DNA from 2 places in the Agathobaculum sp. Marseille-P7918 genome. Region 1 is predicted to be linked to the other one. Evidence: predicted binding sites of a transcription regulator. Region 1 holds the regulator's gene; the other holds the start of a gene.

Region 1 (3,417 bases):
ACCTCTTCGGGCGATAACAACGAGAACGTGCTGATTCGCTCGACCTCGATTGATTCGCAGAAGCGTGAGGCCGTCATCGAAAAGATGACCGAGACCTACGGTTTAGCCGAGACTGATATCTACAACAACAACGACGTTTCTGCGTCGGTTGGTTCCGACCTGCAGCGCGCTGCATTCCTATGCGCGATTGTTGCGATTGTGTTGATGCTGATTTATATCACCATCCGCTTTGAGCTGACCAGCGGTTTGGCAGCGATTGTCTGCCTGGTACACGACCTGCTGATCATGCTGTCGGTCTATGTCTGGCTGCAGATTCCGCTGGACACCAACTTCATCGCCGCGGCGCTGACCATCTTCGGTTATTCGATTAACGCGTCGATCATCGTATTTGACCGCGTGCGTGAGAATCTGCGCACCGCGCGCAAGGAGCCGTTTGAGGCAGTGGCGGAGCGCAGCGTATGGCAGACCATGGGCCGTACGATCAATACTTCGCTGACCACGCTGTTCACGGTTGGCATGATCTATATTCTGGGTGTGCCGTCGCTTAAGCAGTTTACGCTGCCGCTGATTGTCGGCATTCTGGCGGGCGCTTGGTCGTCCATCATGCTGTCCTCCAGCTTGTGGGGCTTCTTCCGCAAGAAGTTCCGCAAAAAGCGCATCTAATTCTGGATGAAAAAAGGCCGGGCAAAGCGCCCGGCCTTTCGTGATTTGTTTGACACAGGAAAAAGAAACAGACAGCGAAGCATATTCAAGGCTTGCTTGTCTATCAAAGCAGAAGAAGGGAGAAAAGCCATGCGAATCGGAATGTCAACCGCGTGTTTCTACCCGCAGCCGCTGGAAGAGGCCCTGCCGATTATCGCCGGGCTGGGCGTGCGTGCGATTGAAATTTTTTTCAATACCGAAAGCGAATTTCAGCCGCGCTTTTATGAGGCGCTGGGAGCGCAGGCGCGCAGTCTGGGGCTGGATGTGATATCCGTGCATCCCTATACTTCGCTGATGGAAGGGATGCTGCTGTTTTCCGATTATGCGCGTCGCACAGAGGATGGACTGATGCAGTATCAGCGGTATTTTGAGTGTACGGCAGCGCTAGGGGCGCGGTTTTTGACCTTTCACGGGGAACGCCATATGGGGCAGCAGGATGATCCGGCACACTGGGAGCACAAATGCGAGGTTTATCAGCGGCTTTGTGAAATCGGCACAGCCTGCGGCGTGACACTTGCACAGGAAAATGTCGCATGGTGCCGGTCGCGCGACCCGGCGTTTATCCATGCTCTGTACCGCGATGTGCCTGCGCTGCACTATACGTTAGATGTCAAACAGGCATATCGTGCCGGACAGAGCTGGAAGGCGTTTATGGATGCAATGGGAGAGCGGCTGGTCAACGTGCATATCAACGACTTCTCTGCTGAGCAAAGTTGCCTGATGCCCGGTGAAGGCATCATGGATTATGCGGATTTCTTCTCGCGGCTGCGTATGAAAGGGTATGACGGTCATACCATCATTGAGGTTTATCGAACCAACTTTGATGCACCGGAGGAGCTGGAACGTGCGGTGCGTACGCTGAGCCGGTTTGCATCGGTATAAAACAGGAAAAGAGGGACGCAGATTAGGGTGTGTCGATTGACTTTATACCACAAGCGGTGGTATAATAAGGGAAAATACAGGACTGTATACCGGTTTGCAAGGGGGAAACGCAATGAAATGTCCGTTTTGCGGGTTTGATGACAGCAAGGTAGTCGATTCCCGACCGACTGATGAGGGAACAAGTATTCGCCGCCGCCGAGAATGTCTCAAATGTCTCAAGCGTTTTACCACCTATGAAACCGTGGAGCGGATGCCGCTGATGCTGGTCAAGCGTGACGGTACGCGGCAGGCCTATGACCGGCAGAAACTGCTGGGCGGCCTCATGAAAGCGTGTGAAAAACGACCGGTATCGCTCATTCAGCTTGAGCAAATCGTGGATAACGTTGAGCAGCGTGTTTTTGGCTCTCTGGAAACCGAAGTGTCCAGCAAGGAGATTGGCGAACTGGTGATGGAGCAGCTGCGCAAGGTCGATGAGGTGGCCTATGTGCGCTTTGCGTCTGTCTACCGGCAGTTTAAGGATATCAACACCTTTATGGAGGAGCTGAATACTCTGCTCAAGGATAAGTGATTGTTAACCTCCCTCACAAAACCGGCATAATGTCCGGGAAAAAAGCGCATAAACCGGGAAAAGAAGAACGAGGACTCAAGGCATGGAAAGTGCTTTGGGTCTTTTTTGTTGCGCAAAAATGGCTTGAAAAGGGGGATAAAAGTTCTGAAAATGAGAAAGTAGGGAAACGGGGGAAAAGAAAAAATGTCGATTTTAGAGAGATTTTCGGTCTGTTTTAGGTAAGACGGAATGGAAAAGGGAGGAATTGGAGCAGATCGAACGGAATGGGGTTGGAATGGATAGAGAATGGATGAGAATGGGACAAATGGGGCGCATTTGGTATAGAAAAGTTTCGAACTTCGCGTCACACAATTATTCGGAGTTTACAGTTCCTTACAGATATTGGACGGGATTCATGAGAAAAATCCGGCTCAAACGGCCAAAATAGTGCGTTTTTCATGGAAAAATTGCTTGTTTTTGCAGGGATAATAACAGGGAGTTTAAGGATAATTGCAATTATGCGAAGATTTTCAAGATGGATAGAGAAAAAGAAATAGTAAAAATATTTTGTATTTGAGGCTGAAACACTGGTTTAAGGGGAGTTTGTATAGTCAAAAATTCGGAAATTCATTTTTCGTAAATAACGGATTTATGCGGAGATTTTGAAGGCAAAACGCAAAAAGCTCAGCGCAATTCAAAGAATTAACCGAAGATTTTGTGTTCCAGAGGAGGGTGCGTTATGGAAAAGCAAGGCAAACGAACAAGGGAAATTTGCTTTTACAGCCAAAAGAACCAAGCGATGTGCAGTGTTCACTCGGCCGGTGCGCGGGACTACACCAAATGGTTGGAGGAACGCGAGGATGTGCGCGGCTATGAAGCCAATATTGCTTGGGACACCGCCTTTCTCAGTCGGATTGATCGCGTGGATATTCGTGGTTCTTACCTCACTACGGACTGGACAAGCGATTTCAAGCTGTTCTTCACAGACGGACATATCGGCATCCGGGAGATGATCCTGAAACGGAAGTTACATGAGCGCGCCTATGTGGAAAAGCTGGAGCTGTCCCGTCGGTACTGGAAAGCACAGGGCATCGAGGATTGGAAACTGGTAATGGAGGAATGAGCATGTTTATCAAGGTGCTGGAGGAGATCTACCATGTGCTGCGACAGGAAACAGACGGCTGCTGGGTGATCCGGTTCGAGAATCCGCAGCGACCGCAGTTTCTGTCTGCTGCACAGATGGAGGTCTGTCAGCGTGTGCCTGCTCCCAAACGGTATCTGCAAAG
Region 2 (3,417 bases), on a different contig from region 1:
TATTTCAGTTAGTGTTTCACCGCTTTCACCGGATGCAGCTGAAAAAAATCGGAATTGGTTTTGGATATACCTTCTTTGGTCTTTCACTGTTTTTGACCGGTGTTAATGTCGGTTTCATGCCGGTTGGTCATTTTTTAGGAAAGCAGTTGGCACAAAGCGGGCACAGTTGGCTGCTGGTGCCGCTGGGTATGTTGATCGGTTATTTTTTGGTCACGGCAGAGCCGGCAGTACATGTACTGAACCGTCAGGTAGAGAATATCACTAACGGTGGTGTTTCGCAGCGTGCAATGATGCATAGCCTGTCCATCGGTGTAGCCTGCTCGGTCGGCCTTTCCATGCTGCGTGTGCTGACCGGAATTTCTATCTATTGGATTGTCATTCCCGGCTATCTGTTGGCGCTCGGTTTGACATTTTTTGTCCCTAAGATTTTTACCGGTATTGCGTTTGACTCCGGCGGTGTTGCATCCGGTCCGATGACTTCTACATTCCTTCTGCCTTTTGCAATGGGAGCGTGCGAGGCCCTGGGCGGAAATGTCTTAACAGATGCATTTGGTATTGTAGCAATGGTTGCGATGACACCGCTGCTGACAATTCAAATCCTCGGGTTGCTGTATCATCAAAAGATGCGTCGCACGGATGGAGCGGCACAATCCGCTGCAGAGGAAGAGGAAGAAATTATTGTTTTGGAAGAGGAGGATCAGCATGAGTGAGTATCAACCGCAGATGGCGGTGCGCAGTGCGGTGGAACTGCTGATATCTGTAGTAGATGTATCACAGAGTGAAAAGGTGCTCCGCTTGTACCGAGATACCCACGTGCTCGTGGATTTTGTCTGCATGGCGCACGGTACGGCGAAAACCGACATGTTGGATTTGCTGGGCATCGGTGAAACAGCCAAGGCGATTGTTCTTTGTCTGACCGACCGGGAGCGGGCGTGTCGGCTGCTGGAAAAGCTGGGACATAGTTTGCAAATGCGTTATCCGGGCAAGGGGATTGCTTTTACCGTTCCGATTAACGGAATCGGTGTGCGATGGCACAAGCTGTTGACGCAAACGGATGTTGGAAGCGAGGAGGCGGAGAGTATGAGCAAATCAGAGCGAGCCTGCGGTTTAGACGCAGTTGTCGTAGTGATGGAGCGAGGATACACGAATGTTGCCATGGATGCGGCGCGCAAAGCAGGAGCACGAGGCGGAACTGTGATAGCTGCGCGCGGCATTGCAGAGGACGAGGTCAAGCGTTTTTTCGGTATTGAGATTCAGGCGGAAAAGGAAATTGTATTTTTGATTGTCCGAAGTGAGGAACGGCAGGAAATTATGACCGCGCTGATGAAGGCGGTCGGCATGAATACACGTAGCCATGGGCTGGTGCTTTCCGTTCCATTGTCGGGCGCAATCGGCTTAGCGGACTGAAGTGAGTCAGGTAAATTGAAAGGGGCGCAGCAGTAGGGCTGCGGCCCTTTCTGTTTGCGGATTATGGGATGCAAGACGTCTCGATGAGCGCGTGCGGTTTGTACAGTGCATACTATATCTTGTGTTAAGAGGAAAATAGAAAAGAATGGTTTACGTTGTGTTTGTCAACAAGATGTACACAGGATTTTCCACAGTAGAGGAGTTATCCACAGAACGGTTGTCTGTTGTCCACAGAGAAAAATGATGAAATTTTAGAGAAACCAACAAGAAAAATATTTTGATTCTTACAATTCTTCCAAAAACCTTGTTTCCCCTTGACAGGCAGGTGTGTGAGCGGTAAAATATATAGCACAGGCACAAGATATGGTGCGAAAAATCAGAACAATCTACGAAATTTTGTGATCGCCGCAAGGCGGTTTTTGTATGAGAGAGGGAATAGAACTTATGATTCAGCAGATCGTCAAACGCGACGGGCGCAGTGCCCCCTTTGAGATTGACAAGATTGCCAACGCGATTTTCCGCGCGGCGCAGGCTTCCGGCGGACAGGATTACGAGATGGCGCGCGGTCTGGCTGAACAAGTGGAAAACACGTTGGAAAAGGCTGTAGGAGAGCAGATTCCCACGGTGGAGCAGATACAAGATACAGTAGAGAAGGTTTTAATCGAAAGCGGACATGCCCGCACGGCAAAAAAGTATATTCTTTACCGTAATGAGCGCACTCGTGTGCGTGAAATGAATACCCGACTGATGAAGGTGTACGAGGATTTGACCTTTCAGTCCTCGCTGGAAAATGACGTAAAGCGTGAGAATGCCAACATCGACGGCGATACAGCAATGGGCACCATGCTCAAGTATGGCTCCGAGGGGGCAAAGCAGTTTTACGAAATGTTTATTCTCGATCCGGCGCACGCCAATGCGCACCGGGAGGGAGATATCCATATTCATGATTTGGATTTCCTGACGCTTACAACAACCTGCTGCCAGATTGATTTGCTCAAGCTGTTTGACGGCGGCTTCTCCACCGGTCATGGCTTCTTGCGTGAACCGAATGATATCCGTTCATATGCGGCGCTGGCGTGCATCGCCATTCAGTCCAATCAGAACGATCAGCACGGCGGCCAGTCGGTACCGAATTTTGATTATTCGATGGCCCCTGGTATTCGCAAGACGTTTCGCAAGCTGTTCCGCAGCAATCTGGCAAAAGCGCTGGAGGTGTTCGGTGCGGATGAAAACAACGAAGTCGATGCGGCTGCGCTGACCGAGCGTGTCGAGCAGCAGACAGGCAAATGGGCTTGTCTTGCCGGTGATAACGGTTACGACGAAGCTATGGCGGCGGCGCTTGGTGAAACGCTTGACGAGCAGGCAGTGCAGAAATGCATGCGTTTTGCTCGCAAGTATGCAGACAAGGAAACACGCAAGAGCGCATATCAGGCGATGGAAGCGCTGGTACATAACCTGAATACCATGCATTCGCGTGCGGGTGCGCAGATTCCGTTCTCCTCGCTCAATTACGGCACGGATACCTCGCCCGAAGGCCGTTTGGTCATCGAGCAGCTGTTGCTGGCAACCGAAGCCGGTTTGGGCAATGGGGAAACGCCGATTTTCCCGATTCACATTTTCAAGGTAAAAGAGGGCGTCAATTATAACGAAGGGGAGCCGAATTACGACCTGTTTAAGCTGGCATGCCGTGTTTCCGCCAAGCGGATGTTTCCGAACTTCTCTTTTCTGGATGCGCCGTTCAATAAGCAGTATTACAAGCCCGGCCATCCGGAAACCGAATGCGCGTATATGGGTTGCCGCACGCGCGTTATCGGCAACCACTTTGACCCGACTCGTGAAATCGTCAACGGCCGCGGTAATCTGTCGTTTACCTCGATTAATCTGCCGCGCATTGCCATCCGCAGCCACGGTGATATCGACTGGTTCTTTGAGGATTTGGATCGCAAAATTGATTTGGTCATTGACCAGCTCCTGGCCCGTTTCCGTATCCAGTCGGCCAAGAAGGTGCGC

Evidence for each region. Region 1 encodes NrdR, which represses ribonucleotide reductase genes. Its sites were predicted from a motif close to CACNANATNTNGTG; they were not measured.
Region 2: the regulator NrdR is predicted to act here: its motif matches at 1,763-1,776, upstream of ACESSO_RS15570 (anaerobic ribonucleoside triphosphate reductase).

The regions. Positions count from the first base shown of each region.
Region 1 is NZ_CAXTXI010000003.1:272,794-276,210, forward strand. It holds gene secD (protein translocase subunit SecD) at 1-663, shown strand, start outside; gene ACESSO_RS06550 (sugar phosphate isomerase/epimerase family protein) at 793-1,584, shown strand; gene nrdR (transcriptional regulator NrdR) at 1,697-2,152, shown strand; gene ACESSO_RS06560 (hypothetical protein) at 2,149-2,370, shown strand; gene ACESSO_RS06565 (hypothetical protein) at 2,871-3,254, shown strand; gene ACESSO_RS06570 (Mu transposase C-terminal domain-containing protein) at 3,257-3,417, shown strand, end outside.
Region 2 is NZ_CAXTXI010000014.1:100,850-104,266, reverse strand. It holds gene ACESSO_RS15580 (DUF1538 domain-containing protein) at 1-710, shown strand, start outside; gene ACESSO_RS15575 (hypothetical protein) at 703-1,407, shown strand; gene ACESSO_RS15570 (anaerobic ribonucleoside triphosphate reductase) at 1,852-3,417, shown strand, end outside.